Regions from separate parts of the Paraburkholderia sp. MM5384-R2 genome, predicted to be linked through region 4. Evidence: predicted binding sites of a transcription regulator. Region 4 holds the regulator's gene; each other region holds the start of a gene.
What was found. Region 4 encodes FNR, which switches genes on or off when oxygen is low (the NO sensors DNR and NnrR bind a similar motif). Its sites were predicted from a motif close to TTGATNNNNATCAA; they were not measured.
Positions count from the first base shown of each region.

Region 1: a site for FNR is predicted at 4,946-4,959, ahead of cyoA (ubiquinol oxidase subunit II). Genes of this name have one in related genera too.
Region 2: a site for FNR is predicted at 5,023-5,036, ahead of HDG37_RS00350 (potassium channel family protein). Genes of this name have one in related genera too.
Region 3: a site for FNR is predicted at 1,698-1,711, ahead of HDG37_RS36455 (hemerythrin domain-containing protein). Genes of this name have one in related genera too.

Region 1 is NZ_JACHDI010000022.1:85,691-92,757, forward strand. Features, by position in the region: gene HDG37_RS28780 (nitrogen fixation protein NifZ) at 1-26, shown strand, start outside; gene HDG37_RS28785 (hypothetical protein) at 23-394, shown strand; gene HDG37_RS28790 (hypothetical protein) at 429-566, shown strand; gene nifT (putative nitrogen fixation protein NifT) at 608-826, shown strand; gene HDG37_RS28800 (hypothetical protein) at 828-1,106, shown strand; gene HDG37_RS28805 (DegT/DnrJ/EryC1/StrS aminotransferase family protein) at 1,093-2,256, shown strand; gene HDG37_RS28810 (SIR2 family protein) at 2,413-2,991, shown strand; gene HDG37_RS39610 (NAD(P)-binding protein) at 2,879-3,118, shown strand; gene HDG37_RS28815 (zinc ribbon domain-containing protein) at 3,166-3,402, opposite strand; gene HDG37_RS28820 (OmpW family protein) at 3,485-4,159, opposite strand; gene HDG37_RS40460 (radical SAM protein) at 4,667-4,894, shown strand; gene cyoA (ubiquinol oxidase subunit II) at 5,062-5,958, shown strand; gene cyoB (cytochrome o ubiquinol oxidase subunit I) at 5,962-7,067, shown strand, end outside.
Region 2 is NZ_JACHDI010000001.1:70,620-77,686, forward strand. Features, by position in the region: gene acs (acetate--CoA ligase) at 1-1,533, opposite strand, end outside; gene chrA (chromate efflux transporter) at 1,815-2,927, shown strand; gene HDG37_RS00335 (transposase domain-containing protein) at 3,086-3,214, shown strand; gene HDG37_RS00340 (hypothetical protein) at 3,258-3,569, shown strand; gene chrA (chromate efflux transporter) at 3,751-4,992, shown strand; gene HDG37_RS00350 (potassium channel family protein) at 5,149-6,003, shown strand; gene HDG37_RS00355 (DUF1488 domain-containing protein) at 6,177-6,452, shown strand; partial or broken gene HDG37_RS00360 (Hsp20/alpha crystallin family protein) at 6,501-6,664, shown strand; gene HDG37_RS00365 (cytochrome b) at 6,844-7,067, opposite strand, start outside.
Region 3 is NZ_JACHDI010000045.1:7,574-14,640, reverse strand. Features, by position in the region: gene HDG37_RS36465 (hypothetical protein) at 1-49, opposite strand, end outside; gene HDG37_RS36460 (hemerythrin domain-containing protein) at 1,003-1,575, shown strand; gene HDG37_RS36455 (hemerythrin domain-containing protein) at 1,843-2,427, shown strand; gene HDG37_RS36450 (hypothetical protein) at 2,628-2,936, opposite strand; gene HDG37_RS36445 (Rrf2 family transcriptional regulator) at 3,106-3,576, opposite strand; partial or broken gene hemN (oxygen-independent coproporphyrinogen III oxidase) at 3,784-5,228, shown strand; gene HDG37_RS36435 (putative zinc-binding protein) at 5,273-5,614, shown strand; partial or broken gene HDG37_RS36430 (IS6 family transposase) at 5,596-6,036, opposite strand; gene HDG37_RS40510 (group II intron maturase-specific domain-containing protein) at 6,116-6,415, opposite strand; gene HDG37_RS36420 (LysR substrate-binding domain-containing protein) at 6,470-6,952, shown strand.
Region 4 is NZ_JACHDI010000001.1:189,257-196,323, reverse strand. Features, by position in the region: gene HDG37_RS00935 (universal stress protein) at 1-613, shown strand, start outside; gene HDG37_RS00930 (PAS domain S-box protein) at 846-2,219, shown strand; gene HDG37_RS00925 (response regulator transcription factor) at 2,216-2,863, shown strand; gene HDG37_RS00920 (response regulator transcription factor) at 3,053-3,484, shown strand; gene fnr (fumarate/nitrate reduction transcriptional regulator Fnr) at 3,477-4,259, shown strand; partial or broken gene HDG37_RS00910 (nitroreductase family protein) at 4,292-4,594, shown strand; gene HDG37_RS00905 (DUF1488 domain-containing protein) at 4,644-4,919, opposite strand; partial or broken gene HDG37_RS00900 (nitroreductase family protein) at 5,196-5,759, shown strand; gene HDG37_RS00895 (c-type cytochrome) at 5,879-6,211, shown strand; gene HDG37_RS00890 (DUF3564 domain-containing protein) at 6,271-6,645, shown strand; gene HDG37_RS00885 (hypothetical protein) at 6,682-7,067, shown strand, end outside.

The DNA of each region.
Region 1 (7,067 bases), on a different contig from region 4:
TACCCGAAGAAGGAGCCATGTCATGACGGTTCAGGCGAGCGCGCCAGAAGCGGCGGCGCCGCGCGACGGTTTGCGCGCGGGCCGCCCTTTCGACCTGACCCAGCGCCAGATCGAGCAAGCGTTGCGCGAGCGTACCCGCTACCGCTATGTGGTGCCGCGCGTGCTGCGCGATGGGCCGGGGTTCCGTGTCGAGAGTCCGTGCTGCTCCCGCAATGTCGACGCGAATGGCGGGCTGATCGACATAGCCTGGCTCACGCGCGATGAAGACGGTATGTGGCACCTGAGCGCGCGCGATCATGCATCGCACCGATGGATGCCCCAGCATGAGAGCACCGGCCTGGCCGAGTTGCTGGACACGCTGTGCATCGATTGCGAATGCGTGTTCTGGCCGTGAAGCAAACTAACGGAGCCGGGCGACGATCTATGGTGTGCCGCGCGATGAGGCGCTGGCGGCGGTGCGGCTGTCGCTCGGCGAAATCACTACGGCGCAGGACATTGAGTACGTGCTCGCCCATCTGCCGCGGTTGCTTCGTCCACTGCTGGAGGAAGCAGCGCATCCCGCTTGAACCTGGTTTGAACCTGTCATCAACCTCCGGAGTCCGCAACCATGAAAGTCATGATCCGCAAGGACAGCAAGGGCGCGCTGAGCGCCTACGTGCCAAAGAAGGACCTGGAGGAGCCCATTGTCGCGATGGCGCAGCCCGGGATGTGGGGCGGTCTCGTCACGCTCGCGAACGGCTGGCAACTCGAATTGCCCGCGATGGCCGACGATACGCCACTGCCCATCACGGTCGAAGCGCGGCGTATTGCGGGCGTGGAGGAGTGAGATGAGCCTGAACGCCGAGCAATTGGACTTCGCGGCGGACCTGCTCCGCACGGCACCGACGCTACGCGACGCCGCCGCGCAATGGCACGAACGTTATCCCGAGGTGCGCACAATGCATGTCAGCGCAACGGCGATGCGCGACGAGACAGCAGCGCTCCGGTTCGGTGTGCGCAGTATCTATTTCGCGATATCGGCCGGGTATTACAGGACCATCACGCGGCGGCCTGAAGAGGCCGATGCGTTGATCCTGACTGAGGACAAGGCGCATGGAAATCGATGAGATCGCGTTGAGCGAACCGGCTTGCGCGGCGCGCGAGATCGATCTCGTCAACGCGGTGCTGCAATCCTCGCGTTGGAGCGACGGGCCGATGCTTGATTCGTTCGAGCGCGCGTTTGCGGGCTGGGTTGGCCGGGAGCATGCGGTCGCGGTCGCGAGCGGCACGCTCGCCACCTGGATTGCGTTGCGCGCGACTGGGATCGGCCCGGGAGACGAGGTGGTCTGCGCGTCGCACACGTGGCATCAGGTGGCGCAGGCGATCACGCTGGCGGGAGCCGTGCCGGTGTTCGCCGACATCGACTACTGGAGCGGTTGTCTGAGCGCCGAAAAAGCCGCGCAGAAGATCGGCCCTCGCACGCGCGCGATCCTCGCCGGCAATACCAACGGCCACCCGGCCGCGTGGGCGCTGCTGCGCGAACTGGCCGACGCGCAGCGCTTGCGGCTGATCGAAGACAGTACTGAGGCGTTGGGCTCGCGCTACCGGGGCCGCAACGTCGGCTGTTTCGGCGACGTATCAGTGTTCGACTTCTCCAGCCCGTCCGCGCTGTGCACAGGAGCGGGCGGCATGCTCGTCACCGACGATGACGAACTCGTCCATGAACTGCGCTATCTGCGCGAGCGGCGCGTCACGGACCGCGCGTCCGTCTCGGTCGGCTCGCGGGTGCCGCTGCAGGCGGGCATCAGTGATCTGACCGCCGCGCTCGGTCTCGCGCAACTGGCCGAACTCGACACGCGCCTCGCGCAGCGAAAGCAGGTCGAGACCTGGTATCACGAAGAGATGCAAAGCTTCGAAGGGATCAAGCCGGCCTACGTGGCCGAGGACGTCGAAGAAGTGCACTGGATGCTCTATGTTGTGCATTTGGGCAAGCGTTTTACGCAGAGCGCGCGCGCCCAGATGATCGACGACATGAAATCTTGCGGCATTGAGACGGTGGCCTACAGCCATCCGCTGCATCAGCAGTTCCACTACATGAACTCGGGCGATGCGATCGGCCGCAAGAGCGGCCTGTTGCCCGACACCGAGCGCATCGGCGATCGCGCGCTGGCGCTGCCGCTGCACACGCTGCTCGACACCGACCAGGTCAGGTACATCGTCAAGACGCTGAAAGACACCGCGACCAACGTGGGCGCCGGCGCTGCCATTTATCTGTGAGGCGCACTGCATAACCGTTTCAGTCCAGACCATCGCCGAACGCCTGCGGGCGGCGTCATTCCGCACCTGGGACCGGCGCTGCTCGCGCTGTGCCCCGACACGGCCGTCCCTGCCACGCCGCTCGCGCTCGCCGAAATCATCACGGCCAAGGTCAGCGTGCTGCACAAGATCCGCACCCGGCTGACCCAGGCGGCGCAGTTCATCGAAAACTTCAAGCATCGCAAGTCGCTGGTGAGCGTCATGAATGAGGCCTTCGCCATGACGCCGACGCCGTCGGCACTGCATTGCGCGCTGGCGCAGGCGCGGCCGCAGGGCGGCTGGGCGCAGTTGCAGGGGCTGTCGCAGGCCGAGCATTTCGGCCATTGGTTCGCGGCCTATAGCGCAGACGGCGCGTTGCTGGATGACGTGCCGGCCTCGGGCGCGCTGCTCTACAAGCCGATTGGCGGCCATGCGCCGGCCTCTAACTACTTGGTCTCTGACAGCGACTTCGTCGAAGTCATGACTGAGATCGATATCCAGACGCCCATTCCGCCTGCCGTGCAGGCGTGGCGCAGCGGTCGCAGTTTTTTGTTTCTGGGCTTTGAGCGACGAGATGACCGCGGTCGAATCGCTGGTGGTCGAAGTGGCCATCGTCGGCGCGGGTCTACGCGGCCTCGCGCTGGCGCGCGTACTGCATGCGCAGGACGTTTCCGTCGTGGTCATCGAAGGGCGCGAGCGCGAGGGCGGCCGTGCTGACGCAATGTTGCGAAGCCACGCGTCGATATACGGTCAGATGCCCTTCGCGTGTTCCAGCAGGCTGTCGGCGGTGGCCCGATCCAGCGTGCCGGCCATGAAGACGGTGAGACTGAGTGCCATCTCGTAGGCGCCCTCGAGGTTCATCTACATCGACAGCGCGATTCCCCGTTGGGCTCAGCGCAGCAGCTTGCGGCGCTCGGCCGGCGAATAGTTGCTGAGGTGCCCTTCGCGCGCCGCCTGACGCCGCGCGCGGGAGATGATCGCGCGGCTCTTGCCGGGCGAGGCCGGCGCGCTGACCTGCTTGTCCAGCGCGGTGCCGCCGCATTGCGGGCAGACGGGCGTGTGGCCGGCGCGCACCAGCGTTTCGAATGCGTGGCCGCAGGCCGCGCAGCGGTAGTCGTACAGAGGCATAGTGACCAGATCTCCGTTTCAGGTGGATGGGGCGCAGCGGATCGCCCGTTGGTGCGAGCTGTGGTCTGTCATTGCGCGCTCGCTAGAACTTCATCCCGACGCCTATTCCCAGTACCAGTGGGTCGATGTCCAGTCGGCCCAACGAACTATCGCCGACCGAGGCGTCCGTGTGCATCCAGATCTTCTTGATATCCGCGTTGAGAAAGACGGTCTTCGTGATCTGCACGTCGACGCCAGCCTGCACCGCCGGACCGAAGCTGCTGCGTGACACCTGGATGCCTTCGGAGCCCGCGCTCAGGCCGTCGTTGTAGAAGTACGTGTAGTTGACCCCCGCGCCGACATACGGTCGGATCATGCCAGCATGGTTGAAGTGATATTGCAGCAGCAGCGTCGGTGGCAGCACGTTCACGCCACCGAGATCGCCGAGGCTGGACGTCACGTGGTGCCGCGAGGTGGCGAGAATCAGCTCGATGCCGATCGCGTCGCGGATCATATAGGTCAGGTCCAACTCCGGCACGAGTGCGTTATTGACACCCACGCCGAGCGACGACAACGTGCCGCTGGTGTGCACTTCGGGCTCGATCGAGATGGCACGCAGACGCACGAGCACGTCACCGGCGTGGATCCCATCCGCCGTCACCTCGCCTGCCATCGTGCTTCCGTTCGCGCTGACGTCATCCGCGTATGCCAGCACTTCGAACAAACCGGTAGCGCACAGGCTTGCCACGATCATGACGGCCTTGATCATGTGCTTCATCGCTTTCCCCTTGTTGATGTATGCGGGGAATTGTCGCCGCGCAAATCAGGGCTGCCCTTGCGCAGGGTCAACCGGTCCCGATCCCGAAGTCAGGATGCGACACCGGGTCACGCGGAGGAATGTCGAGATAGCGGGAGCCTTGAGGCCGGACTATTGGCCTTCAACCGCATTGACTCGTACCCAAGATGTTTCTCGCACCCGGAGACACCGATTTCGCAGCCATTGCCGGACTGGCTGCAGCCGCCGAACGGCACGCAGATCATTCTGCTACTTCTGCGCATGCAACAAGGTCATTACGCACGACCATGGCTGCAGCGCCAGATATCTGAGCTACCTCGTTCGTGAGATGGATCTGGCCGCGTCACATCTCGGACCTGACCGGCGAACCGTGCAGCTGCATCTGGGAGGTGGAACGCCGACCTTCTTCCCTGTTGCCGAACTCGAAGAGCTTTCCAGCAACTGCAGAACCGCTTCGCGTTCTCGATCGACGCAGAACTTGCCATCGAAATTGATCCGCGAACCGTCAGCACCAAAACGCTTTCACCACTCGCGCGCCTCGGCTTCAACCGAGCGAGCTTCGACGTACAGGACTTTGCTACCGACGTTCAGCAAGCTGTCAATCGCATCCAGCCACTCGATGTGGTGGAACGCGCACTCAGCGGCGCACGCGATGCGGGATTTCTCTCAATCAACGTCGACCTGATCTACGGTTTGCCGCAGCAGACTGTCGCCTGATTTAGCCCGCGCACTGCGTCAGTGCACCGCACCCCGCCGCTTTGTTCGTCCTTGATCGACATCAATCACAAAGCTGGCCGGTTGTCGGACCATGACGCTGCGAGTGTGATGCCGCATGCGTCAAGCCAGCTTCAGGTCGAAAGTGCCACAACCCGGACTTAACCACTATGACAGACAGAAAAGCCTTAAGGAAACGGTCGATAGCCATCGTCACGACATTGAGCGCCTGTCTATCGGGATGTGATCTGACTGTGCTTGATCCAAAAGGGAGCGTCGGCGCGGCCGAGAAGTCGCTGATCGCCACCGCCACGTGGGCGATGCTGATCGTCGCGATCCCGGTGATCCTGCTGACGCTGTTCTTCGCGTGGCGCTACCGTGCGTCGAACCGTCACGCGGTCTATGCACCCAAATGGGCGCACTCGACGGCGATCGAGATCGTCGTCTGGACGATCCCCGCCCTGATCATCCTGTACCTCGGTATCCTGACCTGGCGCACCACACATGAGCTCGACCCGTACCGGCCGCTGCAGTCGAGCGTGAAGCCGATCGACGTCGAGGTGGTCGCGCTCGACTGGAAGTGGCTCTTCATCTACCCGGACCTCGGCATTGCGTCGGTGAACCAGCTCGCCGTGCCAGTCGATACGCCGGTAAATTTCCGGATCACGTCCGATTCGGTGATGAACTCATTCTTCATCCCGCAACTCGGTACCCAGGTGTATGCAATGGTCGGCATGCAGACCCGTCTGCACCTGATCGCGGATGCACCGGGAAATTTCGAAGGCATGTCCGCCAACTTCAGCGGCAAGGGATTCGCCGACATGAAGTTCCGTACGCTCGCGACGAGCGCCACCGACTTCGACGCATGGGTGCGGAAGGTCAAGGCTTCGCCGGACCGCCTGAGCATGGACGAATACGCCGAAGTCGCGAAGCCGAGCGAGAAGCAGTCGGTACGCTACTTCTCATCGATCGACCAGTACCTGTTCCGCAACATCGTTGCCCGATACAACAACGGCAACGTCACGGCCTTCCGCGACGCCGCCTGTCGCACGCAGACCACGGAGTAAGCCATGTTTGGAAAACTCACGCCCGGCGCGATTCCGTTCGATCAGCCGGTCATCATGGGCGCGGCCGCGTTCATGGCGCTCATCGTGCTGGCGGTCATCGTCACGCTCACGAAGCTCGGCCGCTGGAAGTGGCTCTGGACCGAGTGGCTGACAAGCGTCGATCACAAGAAGATCGGCATCATGTACATCATCGTCGCGGTGCTGATGCTCGTGCGCGGTTTTGTCGACGCCGTAATGATGCGGCTTCAGCTCGCGATCGCGTTTCACGGCCCCGGTTACCTGCCGCCGCACCACTACGACCAGATATTCACCGCGCACGGTGTCATCATGATCTTCTTCATGGCGATGGCGCTGATGGTCGGCCTCTTCAATCTTGTCGTGCCGCTGCAGATCGGCGCGCGCGACGTCGCCTTCCCGTTCCTGAATTCGCTGAGCTTCTGGATGACGGCGATCAGCGCGATCCTGATCAATCTGTCGCTCGTGATCGGCGAGTTCGCGCAGGTCGGCTGGCTCGCGTATCCACCGCTGTCGGAGCTGCAGTTCAGTCCGGGCGTCGGGGTCGACTACTACATCTGGAGTCTGCAGCTCTCCGGCGTCGGTACGCTGATTACCGCGATCAACTTCTTCGTGACGATCGTCAAGCTGCGCGCGCCCGGCATGACGCTGATGAAGATGCCGGTGTTCACGTGGACCGCGCTGTGCTCGAACGTGCTGATCATGGCAACGTTCCCGATCCTAACCGTGACGCTCGCACTGCTCGGCCTCGACCGCTACGCAGGCATGCACTTTTTCACAAACGAGCTCGGCGGCAACGCGATGCTGTACCTGAACCTGATCTGGGCGTGGGGCCACCCGGAGGTGTACATCCTCGTGCTGCCCGCGTTCGGCATCTACTCGGAAGTGATCGCGACCTTCGCGAAGAAACCGCTGTTTGGCTACAGAACGATGGTCTACGCGTCGTGCGCGATCACGGTGCTCGCATTCCTCGTGTGGGCGCACCACTTCTTCACGATGGGTTCCGGCGCGGACGTCAACGCGTTCTTCGGCATTATGACGATGGTCATCGCGATCCCCACGGGCGTGAAAATCTTCAACTGGCTGTTCACGAT
Region 2 (7,067 bases), 120 kb from region 4:
GCCGTCGCCGGCCAGGTAGAGCTTGCCGCCCAGGTCCGCGGGGTAGTAGCCGCTGCGGAACCGCTGGGGATTGCGCCAGATCGTGCGCAGCATCGACGGCCACGGCTCCTTGACGACCAGCAGCCCGCCCTGGCCGTTCGGCAGTTCGCAGCCGGTTTCGTCGACGATCGCCACCTCGATGCCAGGCAGCGGCAACGTGCACGATCCCGCGACGAGCGGTGTTGCGCCCGGCAGCGGCGTGATCATGTGGCCGCCCGTTTCGGTTTGCCAGAACGTGTCGAGCACCGGACAGCGCCCGCCGCCGACTTCGCGCGCAAACCACTCCCACGCGCTCGGATTGATCGGCTCGCCGACGGTGCCGAGCAAACGCAACGAGTCGAGGTCGAAGCGGCGCGGATGCACGCCGCTGTCCGTCTCGGCGGCCTTGATCAGCGAGCGGATCGCGGTGGGCGCCGTATAGAAGATGCTGACCTTGTGCCGCGCGATCATCTCCCAGAACCGTCCCGCGTCCGGCCACGTCGGCACGCCCTCGAAAATCACCTGGGTCGCGCCGACCGCGGTCGGGCCATAGCAGATGTAGCTGTGTCCCGTGATCCAGCCGATGTCGGCCGTGCACCAGTACACGTCGTCCGCGCGCAGATCAAACGTCCACTTCATCGTGACGGCGGCCCACAGCAGATAGCCCGCCGTACTGTGCTGCACGCCCTTCGGCGTGCCGGTCGAACCGGACGTGTACAGCACGAACAGCGGATGCTCGGCACCGACCCATTCGGGCTCGCAGGTGTCGGGTTGGGCCGCTTCGAGTTCGTGCAGCCAGCAGTCGCGCGGTTCGTCCCACAGGATCGAGCCGCCCGTGCGCCGATAGACGATCACGGTATGGATGCCGTCGGTGCCTGCCATTTTCAGCGCTTCGTCGACGACGGATTTCAACGGCAGGTTCTTGCCGCCGCGCATCTGCTCGTCGGCGGTAATGACGGCGACGGCGCCGACATCGACCATCCGTTCATGCAGCGACTTCGCCGAGAAGCCGCCGAACACGACCGAATGCAACGCGCCGATGCGCGCGCAGGCCTGCATCGCGACGACGCCTTCGATCGACATCGGCAGATAGATCATCACGCGGTCCCCACACGCGATGCCGCGCGCGCGCAGCGCGTTCGCGAGGCGGCACACGCGCGCATGCAGTTGCCGGTAGGTGACGGTCGTCACGCTGCCGTCGTCGGCCTCGAAAATGATCGCGGTCTTGTTGGCATTGCCGTCGAGCAGATGACGATCGAGGCAGTTGTACGACGCGTTCAACAGACCGTCGTCGAACCATTTGAAGAACGGTGCGTTCGATTCGTCGAGTACCTTGGTGAAGGGCCGGCGCCAGCTCAGATGCTCGCGCGCGAGCCGCGCCCAGAAGCCGGTCCGGTCGCTGCGCGCTTCGTTGACGAGCGCTTCGTAGGCGGCCATGCCGTCGATGGCCGTGTCCGTCAGAAGCGGCGGGGCGGCCGTTTCCGGCGCTTGATGGTTGATGGCGACAGTGGACATAGTCTCCTCGCTGGCTTGAATGAGTGATATGGGACGGGCACACCGCGACTGCCGATATCCAACGATCGGCGGCGCGGCTGCGTGCATGACTCGAGCGGTGCTCTGGATGTCGCGACCAGTGTGTTGCGGGAAGCAAGGGGCCCGATTGACCCAGATCAAGCGCGGGTGCGGCGCGTGGTCGCGCCGTAGGCCTCTATACTGTGCGTCGTCAAACACGAAGCCCGTCGACGGCGCCTTGCCCGCCGGCTCTCGAAATCGGCAGCGCTCGAACCCGCACATCCATGGATACTGATTTGTCGTCGCCGCGCCGCTCACGGCTCACGCGCGTGATCGAGGTTCTCATCGTCTTTCTGAAACTCGGGCTGACCAGTTTCGGCGGTCCGATCGCTCACATCGGCTACTTCCGGCGCGAGTTCGTCGAGCGGCGCCGCTGGCTCGACGATGAAGCCTTCACCGACCTGATCGGCCTGTGCCAATTTCTGCCGGGACCCGCGAGCAGCCAGGCGGGGTTTTCGATCGGGCTGCTGCGGGCCGGGTGGGGTGGGGGGCTAGCGGCCTGCTGCGGCTTCACGCTGCCGTCGGTACTCGTGATGCTGGCCTTTGCCGCGATCGCGCCGGACCTGGGCGGCGCGCTCGGCACGGGCGTGATTCACGGCCTGAAGCTCGTCGCGGTGGCCGTCGTCGCGCAGGCTGTCTGGGACATGGCGCGGCGTCTGTGTCTGGATCGCCGCCGCGCGGCGATCGCGCTCGCATCGCTCGGATTGCTCAGTGTGCCCGGCACCGTCTACGCCCAACTGATCGTGATCGGCGCCGGCGCCGTGCTCGGTGTCGCGCTGTGCCGGACCACGGCGGTGCAAGCGCCACGCGCCATTGCTCAGCGGGCCGGCGATTTTCAGGTGTCGCGCCCGGCAGGCATCGTCGCGCTAGTGGTCTTTTGCGCATTGCTGTTCGCGTTGCCGCTATGGGCGGCAAGCGGGACCTCGCAAGGCATCCGCGTATTCGATGCGTTCTATCGCTCCGGCGCGCTCGTGTTCGGAGGCGGCCACGTGGTGCTGCCGTTGTTGCAGCGGGCAACCGTCGCGACCGGATGGGTTGCGCCCAACGACTTCCTGGCCGGCTATGGCGCGGCCCAGGCCGTACCCGGACCGCTGTTCACGTTCGCGGCGTTTCTCGGCTGGATGATGGCGCTGCCACCCAGACACTGGATCCATGGACAACGGGCTTCTACTGTTTCCGGTCGCGGCGCTTCACGTCGAAGCAGCCGACGAGCCACTCTGGTTCCGCCGCGCGCCCAGTTCGCGCGCGGCCATCATCTCCGACTTCGGCGAAGTGACCGAGGTGCTCGCGCGTGTGCCGGAATCCTGGTGCGTCGCGTATATCGTCGCGTCAGTTGAATACGTGATCGGCATGCCCGTCCAACCGGCATGCCGATCAAGGTCGCCATCACTGCCGACGAACTCAATGCGTTTCTCGCGATACGCGAGGCGTACGATTCGCTTCAACGCGAGCACGAAGAGGTCTGCACCTTGATGCGAGCGCCAATCTCTATTCGTTGGTCGAGACCTGCAAGGTCAACGGCATCGATCCCTATCGCTATCTCACCTGGCTATTTCAGCGTCTGCCTTCGGCGAAAAGCGTCGACGACTACGACGCGTTGCTACCCATGGAAGAAGCCCGATGAGCATCGCTGATCTTTATCGTCACCACACCTACCGGAGGAAAATATGACCGAACCGAAACAGATCAAAGCGTATATCCAGGATGCGTCAGGTCAGTTGCTGCCTCTTGCTGCGGATTCACTCATTCTCGAATTCCCGTCCGGCGAATCCCTGGAGATCGCTTGGGACACACCGCATCCTGACGACCCCCGGCCAGTTTGCGCGCAAGTATGGGGTGGGCGTCGCGTGCCGGTCGTTCAGACAGACGCCGATCTCGATGAAGTAAAACGCCGAACAACTCCGGTCGCGATCTTACCGTCAGCCGGGAACCTTGTGCTGGTTCATCCTTACTCGTTTAGCAAACACAAGCACGATTAGAATCCTCTGTCGTTCGAGCACGGCGCTTCTCAAATGAATGCCCTCTGAGAGACGCCAATGATGGATCGCATACGGATCAATCGCGGGTGCGGCGCATGGTCGCGCCGTAGGCCTCTATACTGGGCGTCGTCAAACACGAAGCCCGGCTCTCGAAATCGGCAGCGCTCGAACCCGCACATCCATGGATACTGATTTGTCGTCGCCGCGCCGCTCACGGCTCACGCGCGTGATCGAGGTTTTCATCGTCTTTCTGAAACTCGGGCTGACCAGTTTCGGCGGTCCGATCGCTCACATCGGCTACTTCCGGCGCGAGTTCGTCGAGCGGCGCCGCTGGCTCGACGATGAAGCCTTCACCGACCTGATCGGCCTGTGCCAATTTCTGCCGGGACCCGCGAGCAGCCAGGCGGGGTTTTCGATCGGGCTGCTGCGGGCCGGGTGGGGTGGGGGGCTAGCGGCCTGGTGCGGCTTCACGCTGCCGTCGGTACTCGTGATGCTGGCCTTTGCCGCGATCGCGCCGGATCTGGGCGGCGCGCTCGGCACGGGCGTGATTCACGGCCTGAAGCTCGTCGCGGTGGCCGTCGTCGCGCAGGCTGTCTGGGACATGGCGCGGCGTCTGTGTCCGGATCGCCGCCGCGCGGCGATCGCGCTCGCATCGCTCGGATTGCTCAGTGTGCCTGGCACCGTCTACGCCCAACTGATCGTGATCGGCGCCGGCGCCGTGCTCGGTGTCGCGCTGTGCCGGACCACGGCGGTGCTAGCGCCACGCGCCATTCCTCAGCGGGCCGGCGATTTTCAGGTGTCGCGCACGGCAGGCATCGTCGCGCTAATGGTCTTTTGCGCATTGCTGTTCGTGTTGCCGCTATGGGCGGCAAGCGGGACCTCGCAGGGCATCCGCGTATTCGATGCGTTCTATCGCTCCGGCGCGCTCGTGTTCGGAGGTGGCCACGTGGTGCTGCCGTTGTTGCAGCGGGCAACCGTCGCGACCGGATGGGTCGCGCCCAACGACTTCCTGGCCGGCTATGGCGCGGCCCAGGCCGTACCCGGACCGCTGTTCACGTTCGCGGCGTTTCTCGGCTGGATGATGGCGCTGCCACCCAGACACTGGAGCGGCGCACTGCTGGCGACAGTGGGCATCTTTCTGCCGGGTCTGCTGCTCGTTCTCGCCGCATTGCCGTGGTGGCAGGCGCTGCGCGCGCGTGCGGCGATGGCGGCGGCGCTTGCCGGCGTCAATGCCGCGGTGGTCGGCCTTTTGGCCGCCGCGCTTTATTCGCCGGTGTGGACGAGCGCGGTCCTGTCGGCGACGGATTTCGCCGTGGCGTGCATCGGCTTTTTGCTGTTGCTGCGCTGGAAGGTGCCCCCGCTTGCGGTCGTCGTGCTGTGTGTGGCGGCCGGCGTCGCGCAAACGGTGCTGCACCCGCTCTGACAGGCTGATCGCGCACGCCTTGCACCAGCACTGATCTGCATCAAGGCTGACAGCCGCGGGTCGGTTAGCCTGCAACGATGATCGCGCGGCCTCGGTGCGTTTGCGGCACCACGACGGTATCGCGCGAAACCCGACAGGCCGGAAGCCATTCGCGCGATGACGGACCACATGATCGACCACGGCCTCGGCGGCTACGGATTGGGCGGTGCCAGCGCGCACGACGGTCCGCGCGCCGTGCGGGCATGGCGCCACCTGCGCTGGGGGCTGTGCGCGCTGAGCTTTTGCGCGATCCCCGCGTTCTACGTCGAACTGACGGTGCCCACCCCGCTGGCGCTGAGCCTGTCGCGGACACTATACGTCGGCATGTTCGCCGGCTTCGCGTTGTCGTTCACCTGGCTGGCCCATCTGAGCAGACGGCCGAAGACGCTGCTCGCGAACAACTGGCTCGACCTGCTCATCGCGTTGGGCGCGGCGCTCAGCACCGGTTTCGGAACGCCGCCGTGGCAGCCCGTCGAATGGCTGCTGCGGCTGTCGTTCATGGGTGTCGTCGCGTTGCGCATCGTGCTGTCGCTGCGCGAATTCGTCACGCCGAACCGATTGATGTGGCTGCTGCTCGCCGGCGCGCTCGTGCTCGCGATGGCCGGCGCCGGATTTTACTGGCTCGATCCACACGTGCACTCGTACTCCGAAGGGCTGTGGCTTGCGTTCGAAAGCAGCGCGACCGTGGGCTATGGCGACATCGCGCCGACGACGCCCGCCTCGCGTGTGTTCGCGGCATTTGTCGTGCTGCTCGGCTACGGCATGTTGTCGCTGGTCTTCGCGAGCATCGCCGCGGCATTCATCGGCAAGGAAGAGAGGGCGTTGCGACGCGAGATGCATCGGGATATCAAGCATCTGAACGATGAAATCGTGCGCCTGCACGCTGAGCTGAAGGCGTTGCGGCAAACGCTCGACGCCGCCGCGCGACGCGGCGACGCCGCTGCGGGTTCCGTGACGCGCACGGGCGAATGACCCGTTCGCGCTGACAGGGCCGCGGCAAACGGGGCCAGCGCGGACCGCGCGGAACCCCGCCTTGACGCACGTCAAATCCGCCGTGGATTGCGTGATTAAGCTGGAGACGTCGCGGCGGGTCCGCTACCTCGCATCCGCCGATGCGGCACTTCATGCCCGTGGGGGGCGTCACCATGCACATTTCCTTTCCATCCTGCATGCCCGAATACTGCGCCCGCGATCTGGTGCTGGCGTTTCCGGCGCTCGTCGACGATCGGCCCGTGCAGTGCGCGATCACGGTCGAGGCGTTCGAAGACCATTTCGGCGCGCGCTCGCTGCGGGAAGACGATCTGCTCCAGGCGTTCCTCGCGCACCGTTCCCAGATCGAACAGGCCGCCCGGCGTCTGCTCGACGAGCTCGGCGCCAGGCCCGTGCTGCTGCATAGCGGGTTTTTCAGGTTTTGCGCGTGACGGGTCGGGCGGGCACGCTTGACGTGGATCGACGACTCGTCGTCGCGGCGGGTGATCCGCCGCGAGCGCTACGCCGGCACCTTCAGCCGCTCGTTCGCGCTCGGCGGCGAGGTCGACGAGGCGAACGCGAAGCCGAGTACAGGGATGGCGTGCTGTCGCTCAGCTTGCCGAAAAAGGCGTCGGGCGATCGCAAGCGGCTGACCATCGACTGACACGCGAGGATGGCGCGCTGTCACGGGCGCGCCTTTTTGTTGCGGCGAAGGTCCGGCTGAAGCGCGCGCCAGTCTGCCGGAAAGCGCTCGCGCACCTTCGCACCCGAATGGGTGTGCTTCAGCGCGAGCAAGCCGATTGTTTCGTTATCGGTCGAGCGCCGGGCGGGCAAGTGAGCGGCTTACGCGTCGCCCGCTTTGCCCGGCAGCATGCGCTTGAGCACGTCGTCGCGCAGCACATAGTGATGAAACAGCGCGGCGGCGGCATGTCCCGCCGCGATGACGATGATGGCCCAGCCGACGAAATCATGAGCCTCACCAATGGCGTGATGCGTCGCCTTACTGGTCGGCGCGAACGGAGAGGGCATCAGCAGCCCGAAAAAGCTCATCGATTCGTCGCCGGACC
Region 3 (7,067 bases), on a different contig from region 4:
CGAGCAGTGGCAAGCTCTGGTCGAAAACAGGTTGCGGCAGGTGGTTCATGATGTGGCGCTGTTGGAGTCTCGGTGGATAGGATTGTGTGCGGCTGGCGTCCGCATGAATATCCGTCGAGTGGGTGTAACGCGTGAGGCATTGGAACTATGGCGTCCCGTCGAGCCGTAGTTCTAAAGAACTACCTGGATTTTTAATCATCAGCGATTTGAGCTAAATCAACCTGAGCGGCAACGATCCGGTGTTGGCGTGATCAGCATTGGCGGCGAACGCAATTCCCGGCTTTTCAGTCAGACTCTGGGAAGTGGTGGAAACACTTGCGATGCCGGTTGTCGGGATTGCCCATTACCTTGCGACGCGCACACCCATTGCCTTGCGCTAAAGGCAGGCCGCCCGGCCGTGCTCGTTCGCCGCGCGTGCCCGGCGCCGATGACCGGCAGCCGTGTCTTCGTCGTATCGAGACGCAACATTGGACCATCCGGCTGGCTCACGTGCGCCCCGGACGCAGGCGCAGTTCGAGTTGTGTGTGTCTAAGCGTATGGCTGTCCCATACGCACGTCCCAATCGACAATTATCGACAACCGGGCACCGGTAGTCGCTCGGAAATCGCGGCCGGTCATTCGACCGCAAAATTCGAATCTGCAATTGGGATCGCGTTCAAAAATGCGAAGGACGGGTGCTCGCCCAGCATTTGAGTTGCTGAAGCAGACGCTAGCTCCACCGGTGCCGTATGGGTGTCACTGCACTGCAGTGACGGTGACTTGCGACGCAGCGGCGAATTCAGGATTTACGTCGCAGCCAAACGAACGCATTCCCGATTGCCATTCACCTTCCCGCGCCCGATACCGCTGCGAATCCCGCTTGATCCCGATCAACTATATAAGGCCTGCATGCGCCATTCTTGTCAGAAGCGTGAGCCAGAGCGTCACTGTCTTCTCGTCGCCAGATAACGAGGCTACAACTCGATGGCTTGCGCATGTCCATAGACGGCAGAGGAGGTTGACATGTCTGCGTGGGGGCGGGGAGGTGCTGTAGAAGTCATTCTGAGAGAACATGAACAGTTGGCGTCCGTGAACCGGGCGATGCAGGAGTTCGTCAACCAGTTGGGCGCGAAGGGAGAAACGCGAGCCCTCATCGTATTGCGGGCCATGCTCTATTACATCCGCGAATACCCGCAACAGGTTCACCATCCGAAAGAAGATCATTTCCTTTTTGCGAGATTGCGCGCGCGAACGCATGAACTTGACCACGTCATCGATAAACTCGAGTCGCAACATGTTCAAGGTAACGTCCAGGTTCAGGAGCTGGAGAATGCACTGACCCGCTATGAACTGGTTGGTGATGCCGCATGCGCGTCGTTGAAACATCTGGTGAATGAGTACGTTGAGTTCTCCTCCAACCACAGACGACTGGAAGAGGACCTGATCTTGCCCGGTGCTCTGCGCTTCCTGACTAACGAAGACTGGGATGAGGTCAATGCTGCGTTCGGTGCAAATCGCGACCCGTTTGACGGCGTCAAACTTGAGGAGGACCTTGACAGGCTGTTCACCTTGATCGTCAATACCATCCCGCGGTAAGCCTTGACGCCAGCGTAAGCGGTCTACGTGAACGTCCCGTTTGAACAGACTCCTGATCGTACTGGCAGAGGCTCTCGCGGGCCTGCCAGTCCAGCACAATCTCCGCGGACCGTGCGGTTGTTTTGACCTGCGTCAGTTCTTCCCTGGCTGGAACCAGTAGCATTTGATTACACCGGTTCCCGCTGGACGTTATCGGGCACGGCGAACGGGTAAGGCCCTGTCTTTAGCACCGTATCGAGTACCTGACCTATTTCCGTGGAGCACGCGATGGCCGACCCACTTACCGAATGGCACTCCGACCACATCAATTTCGCCCGGCTACTCGACATTCTGGACGAACAGGTAGCAGCTTTCCACGAGGGCGGGAGCCCGAATTACGCTCTGATGGGCGATGTCCTCTATTACATGCGGAACTTTACTGATCGCGTTCATCATCCGCGTGAAGATGTGGCATACGCGCGACTTGCTGAACGGGATCCCGGGACCCGATTGGTGGTAAACCGCCTTCTGCAGGAACATCGCGTAATTGCCGTGGCGGGTGAAGAACTCCTGAATCGCATCAATGAAGCCGCGGGCGACGTTGTGATGCCGCGCGCCGATCTGGAGGCGGCCATGGCAACGTATCTTGTGTACTATCGTCATCACCTTTCCTCTGAGGAACGGGACGTCATGCACCTCGCTGCCCGGACGCTGACAGAACACGACTGGGCTGCGGTAGATGCGACCGTACCGGCCACCGCGGATCCGCTTTTCGGAGTCAACGTACTGACGCGTTTCGAGACGCTTCGCAAGCAGATCACTCTTGACGCGAAGGCGTCCAGCGACCAGGGGCAGCAAACGGACACGCCTTGACTGATACCCACGCGCATCAGCGACGCAACCGCTTCTGGCCATAAACTGCGCAATGCCGGCACGGAAGATTCTTTTGTCCGCGCTGCGGCAGAGCTGTCGAACCGCACGAGCGGTGGTGTCAGTGGAGATCCGGAGTGGCTTGCCGCCGACGAGTGCGCACCCGAAATTGCGGTGAATTTATCAACGGTTGACACTGCGTCTCAGTTTGCACGAGCCGCACCGGTGCGCAGTGCCAAAGCATCGAATGGATTGTGAATAATGTCGCGCGAATTCATCGGGGAAAGTGCAGGCAGCCACAGCGCTTTCCCGACGGTTCCGGACACGGCGTCGCCAGGCAGGAACGGCCGGAGCCCCGATCGCACGCCGCGCAGCGCCGCAGGACCGGCCGATGCACGGCCGCCATGCCACCTTCCGCACACCGAGCCGTCCCGGTCGCGCACCGGAGTGAAGCTCATATCGACGTAGAGCTTGCGCCCGTCTTGTGGATCTCGTGCATGAGTGTGACGCAATCGTGCAGCCGCGTGGCGCCGCTCGTCATGGCAGCCTCGAAGTCGCGTCAATGGACTTCGCGCAGATGCCGGGGGATGATCAGGTTGCGGTTGGCGCCCTGCGCCTCGGCGGCACTGAAGCCGAACAGTTGCGTGCTGATTCAAGGTGAAGGTGCGTCAGGCGTCACGCTTACTCGCGTGCGCGCCGCACAAGCGGCTGAATTTCCGGAGCGCTGGCAAGCAGACGCGTCAACGTGTTGCGTTTGGCCGCAATGTCCGCCAGCGTGTATTTGTCGAGCACTTCCATGTACGCCCGCAACGCTTGCCCCAGCACGCCGCGCAGCCCGCATGCCGCAGTGATCACGCATTTGTTGCCCTCGGTATCGAAGCACTCGACCATGCGGAAATCGGGCTCTGTTGCGCGCACGACGTCGCCCACTGTGATCCGGTTTGCGGGCCGGCCCAGCCGCAGGCCGCCCGAGCGACCCCTCGTCGTGTTCAGGTAGCCGGCGCGCCCCAGTTGATGAACGATCTTCACCAGATGGCCACGCGCGATGGCAAGCGTGTCGGAGATTTCCTGGATCGTGACGAGTTCGTCGTCGCGCACAGCAACGTAGATCAGTACGCGCAGGCTGTAGTCCGTAAAGTCTGTGAGTCTCATGGCGCACCTTTTAAGATATATCAATACTATATCTTTTTTTGGGCTTGCGTCGCGCCAGCCCGTGGGAATCCTCCGACAGTCGACTATCGCGGTGTTGCAGTCAGCTGCATTGACACAGGTCAATCGCTTCTGGACTCCGCGCACGACAATCAGGTAGGCGCGATCGCCGCGCCCCATGCACGAAATGTTCTAAGATCGAGGAATCATATGCAACGCGAAGCAGACAATGGACGGGAGACGCCGGCTCATACGAAGGAGGCGGGCGTCTCCGTTCTTCACGGCATCGAGATTCCAGAAGACCTGGTTCGTCGCTTCGACCGCTCCGGGCCGCGTTACACCTCGTACCCCACGGCCGACCGGTTCGGCGCCGGCTTCGACGAGCAGTCGTACACGCGCTACCTTGTCGGGCGCGCCGCTGCGAAGCAGAATCCGCCGCTTTCGGTCTACGTTCATCTGCCGTTTTGCGAGTCGCTCTGTTATTTCTGCGCGTGCAATAAGATCATTACGCGCGACCACGGCCGAAGCGCGACGTATCTCGACTACCTCGCGCGCGAAATGGATCTTGTCACGCCGCATCTCGGGCCGGACCGGCGCACCGTGCAGCTGCATCTGGGCGGCGGCACGCCGACATTCTTCAGTTCCGCCAAGCTTGGGCAGCTTGTCGAGAAGCTGCGGAGCCACTTCGATTTCGCGCCCGATGCGGAGCTCGGCATCGAAATCGATCCGCGAACGGTGAACGGCACGACGCTTGCGAGACTCGCGAGTCTCGGCTTCAACCGGACGAGCTTCGGCGTGCAGGACTTCGCGCCCGAGGTTCAGCAAGCCGTCAATCGCATCCAGCCGCAGGACATGGTGGAGCGCGCACTCGGAAGCGCGCGCAACGCGGGATTCGAATCCGTGAACATCGATCTGATTTACGGCCTGCCGCGGCAGACAGTGGCCAGCTTCGATCGCACGCTGAACGAAGTGATTCGCCTCGCGCCGGACCGCATCGCGCTCTACAACTACGCGCACCTGCCTGGACGCTTCAAGGCCCAACGGCTGATCGATGCGCGCGAATTACCTTCGGCCGAGGAGCGCCTGCACATCTTCATGCTCTCGGCGCAACGCTTCCTCGACGCGGGCTACGTCTACATTGGCCTCGATCACTTCGCGAAGCCCGATGACGAGCTGAGCGTCGCGTTGCGCGACGGTAGCCTGCATCGCAATTTCCAGGGCTACACGACGAAGGCTGAATGTGACCTGATCGGCTTCGGCGTATCTGCGATCGGCAAAGTCGGCAGCAGCTACAGCCAGTCGACACGTTCGCTGCAGGGCTACTACCGGCTGCTCGACGAAGGACGGTTGCCCGTCGAACGCGGTATCGCGCTCACGCGGGACGATCTGCTGCGCCGCGAAGTAATCATGACGCTGATGTGCAGCGTGCCGCTGAACTTCGCGGCGTTCTCGCGCTCGCATCAGATGGATTTCGTGCAGCACTTTGCGCGCGAACTGGCCGCGCTGGAACCATACCGCGAAGCGGGGCTGATCAGGTTGGATGCTGACGGCCTCTCGATTCCGCCGAAAGGGCGTTTTTTTTCCGCGCGATGGCCATGGTGTTTGACGGCTATCTGGACCAGCCGGCAACGTCGTCGTGGTCGAAGCTGATCTAGCCGCCGTGGTTGAATGTTCGGACTGAAACTGGAGAGATGACGAAATGGGCAACGACAGAAAATCGCGACCGCTGGTGTATTCGTGCTCGGGTTGCTCGAGCGCGGCGCAACTGGCCAACGACGTGGCGTTGCAGCTCGACCGTCGAGGCAAGGCCGAGATGTCATGCATCGCCGGTGTCGGCGGCGACGTTCCCGCCTTGCTGAAGCTGGCGCGCTCGGGCCGGCCGATCATGGCCATCGACGGCTGCCCGCTCGTCTGCGCGAAAAGCGCACTTGCCCGGCACGGCATCGTTCCCGCCAGGCACTTTCAGCGGTTTTGTCGCGGTAAGGGCAAGACGCGGACGAACGGTGGTATAAGTAGGACTGCTTATGCTGCCAGTGAGTAAAACTGCTCGGCACGAGTGTATCCGATGCCACTGTCTTCCATTTGGCCCTTGGCGATCATGTGCATGAGTTCGATGCCGCTCAACAGGATGCGGGCACAACGAAAATTCTTGAAGCCGAGCATGGGCCGCGTGCGTCGCTTGATCGCCCGATGATCTTGTTCGACGACGTTGTTCAGATACTTGTTCTGGCGAATCTTGATCGGTGTTTCCCGCTCCGCGTTGAGGGCATCCAGCGCGGAGCGGGAAACACCGCTTTTATCGATTGTCACCGTCTCGGGCTCGCCATTTTGGTCGATTGACTTTTCGAAGTAGCGCCGCGCCGCGGCCTTGTCACGATGGGCGCGCAGCAGAAAATCCACCGTGTTGTCCTCCTTGTCGACTGCGCGATACAAATACTTCCACTGGCCTCGGACCTTGATATAGGGGTGAGTAGACCCAGGGAATTGCGCCCCGAGTCTCTCGCAGAACCGTGCGTAAACCTCTGGATTTACACGGCTCCCGTTATCCAACCTGTCCCCCCTGATACTGCCAGTGCGCGAACTCTCGCGGGTACGCCTTCTTCATCTTGCGCAACCACTCTTCACTGCACCGTTTGTGCCGTCGCAGTGTTTTGTACTTGCGCTGAACCCAGCGCACGAGCTTTCGGTCGAGATACCGACTCAACTCATGCATGGCTGTCCGATAGAAAGCCCCGTAGTAGTTCCACCAGCCACATATCGTGGGATTACATTGCTCAGCGAGCTCGAACAGTGATTTCGACGTTTGGCGCTGCAACCGCCACCCCCGCGCCACCTGTCTCATCCGTTTCAGGGCGTCAGGACTGACGCCAGGTACAAAGCTGGTCGAGACCTGCCCGTGCCTGGTCAACACCCTTCGCGGACGAAACTGAAAGCCCAGAAATGTGAAGGTCACATTCGGGTAAAGCAGTCCACGATTGCTTTTTCAAAGCTCGACGGTATTCCACTGGTCTCTTTCTGCCGCCCTAACAGCTGGCGCGAGCGACTCGAGCAAATTGCCGGTGAACACCGGATCTCTCTCAACTTCGCGGCGGAAGCCGATTCTTTGAGTCTGCAGGCGCATATCGTGGCCGATGGCGGAATCTATGCGTTGCTCGGACCTTACGCGATCGCCAATCTTGAAAAGGAATGTCGGCTGCAGGCGTCGATGGTGGTCGATCCGCCAGTGCCTCGCTTCATTGCGCTGGCCATGTCTCCCCACGGCGAACTGACGCTTGCTTGCCGCACGGTCATGCAACTCACCAAGGAGATAGCGCGTTCGCGGAACCTCTCATCCGACCTCCAACGGGGCGTGTCCGCAGCCTTCCTGCGGTCGATTTGAAGGAGTGAAGGGCAACGGCCGCAAGGACCGGGCACTGTCCGGTGGCCTTTTCTCAAGTGAAAAGGGGCGCGATGCACCGTCAGGAGAAACCGCACCGTTGATAACCGCATTATCA
Region 4 (7,067 bases):
GGCACGCTTCCTGGCGGCCGGCGAGCGCGCCGGCCTGAGCGTTGAATGGCGCGCGCCAGCCGGTGATGCGGTCGAAACAGCGGCTTTGCACGCTCGCCACGCGGACCTTCTGATTCTCGGTCAGTCCGATCCGAAGGAGCCTTCGTCCTATATCGCCCGCCATTTTGTGGAGGACGTGGTCATGAGTGCGGGCCGCCCGGCCATCGTACTGCCTTACGCCGGAGCCGTCCGGTCGTTCGGGCAAAACGTGTTGATTGCGTGGGACGGCAGCCGCGAAAGCGCGCGATCCGTGGCCGATGCACTGCCGGTGTTAAAGAAAGCGAAATTCGTCACCGTGATGACGGTGCAGCGCCATTCGCAGATCGGTGAACCGGCCGGCATCGACGTCGCCGCCTGGCTCGCGCGGCACGGCATCGAGGCGGGATTCGCCGGGACGCCCGGAGTGGACGGTGTATCGACCGGCGCGCTGCTGTTGAACATGCTTGCCGACCGTCATATCGATCTACTGGTGATGGGCGCGTACGGGCATGCGCGCGTTCAGGAAAGGTTGCTCGGCGGCGTCACGCGAACCATGCTGCAGTCGATGACCGTGCCGGTGCTGATGTCGCACTGATTCGAAACGGATTCTGCGGTTTCAAACCCGAAATACGCGTGATGCGGATCAAGCGCCGGGCGTCTGGCTCCGACCACCCTCTTTCAGACACTGCGCTTCGCGTCATCAACCGCAGCTACTGGCATGATCCGTGCGGATCGCGCAAAATAAACAGCGCAGCATGGTCTGTCGCCCGTCGCAAAGGCTGCCGTCGGCCGGCGTCGTGAGTTATCCGTTATCCATCGAGGCGCGCATGCCCCTTCGCGATAAAACGCCCTTCGCGCCCGGGCCGTCCTCACGGTCGCGAGTCGCGACCTATGTACGACACCCTGTGTTGGTCGGCGCGCTGGCCTTCGTGGTCGGGCTCACACTGGCGCTCGGCATCTGGCGCTGGCTGGCGCAATGGTCGCTGCGCGAAGCCCCGCTCCGGGACAACAGCTTGCTGACGGCATGCATCGCCGCTGCCTGTCTGTTCGCCGCCGTGGCCTTTCTGCTTGCCCGCGCACGCGGCGTCTCGACCTTGACCAGCGAGGCGCGAAGCCAGTCGAGCGTCAACGAGGCACGCATGATGGCGATCATCCGCTCGTCGATGGAAGCCATCATCACCGTCGATGAACGACAGAAGATTGTCATCTTCAACCCGATGGCCGAACAGGTATTCGGCTTCAGCGCGGCGGACGCGCTCGGCGCTTCGCTGTCGCGCTTCATTCCGGAACGTTTTCGCGCGGCGCACGAGCGGCATGTCGACCAGTTCGGCGTCACGGGCGTGTCCGACCGCCAGATGGGCAAACAGCAGCGCGTGCTATTCGGGCTGCGCAGCAACGGCGAAGAATTTCCGATCGAAGCGTCGATTTCCCAGGTGGCCGACGGTGACAGCAAGCTGTACACCGTCATGCTGCGCGACATCACGGAACGGGTCAAAGCGGAGAACGCGCAGCGCAAATCGCGCGAGGAATTGCGCGAACTGTCGGCCAATCTGCAGATGGTTCGCGAGGACGAAAAAACCCGTATTGCCCGCGAATTGCACGACGACCTCGGCCAGCAGTTGACCGCACTGAAAATGGACCTTTCATCGGTCGAACAGGCGCTCGAAGCCACCGCCGAGTCCGGGATTCTGCGACAACTCAGCGACATGCGACGGCTGATCGACGCGACGGTCGCGTCGGTGCGCCGGATCGCGGCCGACCTGCGCCCGGTCATGCTCGACGATCTCGGCCTGATCCCGGCCATCGAATGGCTCGCCAACGACTTTACGAACCGCTACGGCATCGAGGTGAAACGTGACATCGAAGTCGGCGACACACCCTTTACGCCGGCAGGCGCAACCACACTATTCCGCATCGTGCAGGAGGCGCTCACCAACGTCGCCCGCCACGCGCAGGCCACGGTCGTCATGCTGACGGTGCGCCGCGAAGAGGACGCCTGCATTGTGCGAGTGGCGGACAACGGTCATGGCGCGGGCCGTTCGGACGCGCGCGCCGAAAAATCGTTCGGGCTGCTCGGGATCCGCGAACGTGCGCATATGCTAGGCGGCACCGTCGAAATACATACGTCCAGCGGCAAGGGCTTTTCACTGTCCGTCACGTTCCCGGCCGCGGCCGTGCAACAGCAGGAGACGCTAACATGATTCGCGTGCTGATAGCCGACGATCACGCGCTCGTGCGCGATGGCCTGCGACATATTTTGCAAAACACAAACGGCTTCGAAGTGGTCGGAGAAGCCAGCGACGGCGTCGGTACGATTGCTCTGGTTCGCTCGCACCCGGCCGATGTGCTGGTGCTGGATCTGTCGATGCCGGGGCGCAACGGTGTCGAGCTGATCAAGCAGATCAAGGACGAGATGCCGGCGCTGCGCATCCTCGTACTCACCATGCATGCGGAGCAGCAGTACGCCGTGCGTGCGTTCAAAGCCGGCGCATCGGGCTATCTCACCAAGGAGAGCGCGAGCGCGGAACTGGTCTCGGCGGTGAGCAAAGTCGCCTCCGGCGGCGTCTATGTCAGTCTCGCGATGGCCGAACGCTTCGCGCAAAGCCTCAACGAGTCCGCCGACACACTGCCCCACCAGCGCCTGTCGGATCGCGAATTCGACGTATTCCGGCGCATCGCCGCAGGACAAACCCTCACGGAAATCGCCACCGAATTATGTGTCAGCAGCAAGACGGTAAGCACCTATAAAACCCGCATTCTCGAGAAAATGCAGATGCCGCACGAAGCCGCGCTGGTGCGCTACGCGCTGCGCCACAAGCTGCTCGGGGAAGACGACGAAATCTAGCGCCGTCACGGCGCCGCTGCCACCGGGTCCGCTCCGCCGTTACCCCCGTCACAGCCGTGGCTCCTCGCGCGGCTGCTTCGCCGTCACAGAGTGTATGTAGGAAATTCCCTACAACACTTCGCGCTCGCCTACCCGAAGCTCGTTCCCCGCTGATTTTATTTTGAGACGACGCGGCCGATACTTCGAGCCATGAACTCAAGCCCGTCACACCCAGCCGTACGCGTGTTCCTCGTGGACGACGCGATTTCGATCAGGAAACGCATCGCCGCGCGTTTCGGTGCGATCGAAGGCGTCGAGATCGTCGGTGAAGCGGAGGAACCCGGTGCGGCACTGGACGGCATCGGCGCGACGGCAGCCGATGTCGTGGTGATGGATTTACATCTGAGCGACGGCAGCGGCATCGACCTGCTGCGCTACCTCGCGCGGAGCATGTCCACCGTGATCACGATCGTGCTCACGAATCATTCGGGCACGTGGTTCAGGCAGGCGTGCGTCGCCAACGGCGCGCAGTACTTCTTCGACAAGACCAGTGAATTCGATCTTGCATGCAACACCATCGAGCGAATTGCCCACGAGCATTGCGCGCGCGGTCTCTACCATCTCGGAGCCCATCATGTCTGACGTTGCCGAATATTCCCAGACCCGGACCATCGCGCAGATTCCGCTGCACGCGCTGAAAGATCCCGGATTCGCACCGGCCCGGCCGAAGCACGGCGGCGCCAACTGCCCGAGTTGCGCGATGCGTGCTTCCTGCTTGCCGGAAGGTCTGACAGCGACGGAGACCGAACGGGTCGACGCGCTGATCTGCCCTTCGCGCACGATCAAAAATGGCGAATCCCTGTTTCGCGCAGGCGATTCGTTCCAGAGCATCTACGCAGTTCGCGCGGGCTCGTTCAAGACTGTCGTGATGCATCGCGACGGCCGTGAACAGGTCACCGGGTTTCATCTAGCGGGCGATGTGCTGGGTCTCGACGGCATCGGTTCAGGCAAGCATAGCTGCGATGGGCTCGCCATCGAGGACAGCAAGGTCTGCATCATCCCGTTCCATTTGCTCGAAGCCATGTGCCGCGACGTCAAGGCATTGCAGCAGCATGTGCACAGGCTGATGGGCGGCGAGATCGTGCGCGAGGCGACGCTGATGATGCTGCTCGGCACGATGTCCGCGGACCAGCGGGTCGCGACGTTCCTGCTGAACCTGTCGGGCAAGCTCAAGTCGCGCGGTTATTCGCAGGCGGAATTTCATCTGCGCATGACGCGGGAAGAGATCGGCAGCTACCTCGGGATGAAACTCGAAACCGTCAGCCGCATGCTATCGAAGTTTCAGAAGGACGGCCTGCTCGACACCCACGGCAAGCAGATCAGGATTCTCGACAGAGAAGCTCTCGCCCGCGTCTAGCCGCGCGCGCTCGCCGCCGTTTGATCGGAGTCAAGCCCGCCGCAGCGCATCAGACGCTCGTCGCCGGCTCGCCATTGCTGCTGTGCATCGGCACCGGCACGGACGACGCGGCCGCATGGCTCGCGGCCGGGCAGGCGCTCGAACGGGTGCTGCTCACCGCCGCCTCCGAAGGCATGACGGCTTCCTACCTGAATCAACCGATCGAAGTGGCTTCGCTGCGCGAGCGCCTGCGCGCCGCGCTCAATCTGGACGCCGTCCCGCAACTGCTGATCCGGGTTGGCCGCGGCGGCGCCGTGCCGCATTCGCCGCGGCGCCCACTTGCCGACGTGGTGTCTCGTAGCGCGGCGCAGTCAAAGCGCCGATCAGCGGCCCGGCCGCGCGGCTTCAATCGCGGAAGCGGAAGTAGCCGCTGTGCATCATGACCGGCTTCGCGCCCACTTCTTTCAGCAAATTTCGCGCGGCGGCCTCGATAGGCTGCCGGTGTGTATCGAACGCTTCGATCAGATCGTCTTCGCGCAACGACGGCGCGCCGAAGTGGTCTTCCAGCGCCTCCGCGGTAATGGCGCACTGCACGCGCTCACCGTCGACCTCCGCCGGAAAGGCGACGACGAGATCGCGCGCGCAGTACTCGGGACGTTCCTGCGGGAAATGGATATGCATGGCCGGTACCTGTGAGAGTGAAAGTACGTGGCTTGAACAAAGCCGACGGAAGCGGCGCGGATAACCAGAGTGCGGCCACGCTCGGCGCTCCGATGTGTTCAGAATAGACCCGCTTGAAACGTCGCCAATTTTTTGGTGGCGATCCCGGCTGACTCGGATCGAACGAGTGACATCACCTGACGGCAGGCCTCGAACAGTCCCACGTTCGCGAAAGCCGGTTGATTTGAGTCAATCATTAAATGCCGCGGTGGTAGACGATGACGGTGTGCCGTTTGCAGTTCCGGCTTGCACGAGGACGACGTGTTCATGAAACATCTAACGCGCCGCTTCGCTGCCGACTTGCTGGACGACACGATACTCAGCAATTTGCTGTGGGCGGCCAACGGCATCAATCGCGGGCCGGACGGCGGGCGAACCGCGCCCTCGGTGCTGGCCCTGCATGAAATCGACATCTATGCGGTGCTCGCGCGCGGACTGTATCGCTACGATCCACGCCGACATCGCCTCGACCTGGCCGTCGCAAGCGATCTGCGCGGGCTGACGGGCTGCCAGGACTTCGTGGGCGATGCGCCGCTCGATCTGGTGTACGTCGCCGATCTTGCACGCATGCACGACATCACACCGTCGCAGCGCGAACCTTTTGCGTCGGCGAGCGCCGGCGCGATCGTGCAGAACGTCTATCTCTTCTGCGCGGCCGCAGGACTCGCTGTCGCGGCGCGCGGCTGGCTCAACCGCAGCGCGCTGAGTGTCGAAATGCGCCTGCCGCGCGACAGCGTTCCGGTGCTCGCTCAAACGGTGGGCCACTTTGATTTATCCGCTGGCGCCGGCGACGCCCGATGACTCACGCAAACGGTCGATGGAGCGCGGGCAAACGTCGGCTTGACGTGAGTCAATTGCAACCGCGTCGTCGAACGTAGACTGAGCCTGCAACCTTTCGTGGAGTGTGTCTCGTGAAAGCCATGTTTCCGCCGTACCTGGCCGCGCATGTAGTCGGGCTCCTGCTGACAGCAAGCGGCGCGGCGTTCGCGCAGTCCGAGCCGACCGCCCTCGTCGATCAACAGCATTGCATGTTCTGCCATACCCGCGACGCGCCGTTTCTCGCCCCTTCGTTCCAGCAGATCGCGGAACGTTATCGCAACGAGCCGAATGCGCAGGTGATGCTCGAACACAAACTGCGGGTCGGCGGCAAGGCGCATTGGGGCGACATGGCCATGCCGCTGCCACCTGACCGCGGCGGACCGCTTACGCCCGAAGACGCCCACACGCTGATCCAGTGGGTCCTGAGTCAATGAACAGCAACGAACCGACTAGCCGCTTACTGCGGACGCACTTGGTACAGATGGAGAAAATCATGCGCCTGACCATCCACCTCGACACATTCGACCGTGTCAATCCGATGGCATTCGCCATCCTGTGGCTCGACAACGAAACGCGTCAATGGTCGCGCGAGGGGCACCTGGGCCTCGAACTGCCCGAATGGGGCACGCTGCAAGTCGACTGCGACAATACACTCGTGTGCGGCCCGCACGATTCGGTGCCCTGCTGTGTGCTTGAGGGGCTTGATCTGAACGTGTCCGGCGGCCCGTTCGAAGGTGAGACCGGGCGTGCGCAATGGTGCGCCAATGCAGGCAGGACGCTGATGAGCGGCCACTGGCACATTCAATGTGTCGACCACGAGGGCGCGGAGCCTGAAAATGGCATTTTCGCGGATGACGACACTGCCTGAACCTTATTTGAACCGTCGCGACAACGAGGTGCGCTCATGGGATTGACCGCGGATCTGGACGGCGTACGGCACGCGTATGGACTCTGTTTCGTGCGCGCCCCGTGGGCCTATTTCACGCGTGTGCCACTCGATCAGCAATGGGGCGACGGCTGGGAACAGGTGCCGTATGAACAACATGCCGGCGTCCCCTACGATGACATGCCGCAGCAGATTCTGACGGTCGCCTTCGACGGTCCCTTGTATCCGCCCGATGCGGGCTACGACGGCAAGAAGCGCAGCGTCATCGAGATCAATCGGGGCGACGCTCCGTGGCTGCGCACGCAGGATCTCATCAGCAACGCGCCGATTCACATCATGGCTGGCGTGACGCTCGAATCGTTTGTCGAGCAGGTCGAGCTTGCTGGCGGCCGCGTGTTCGCTCC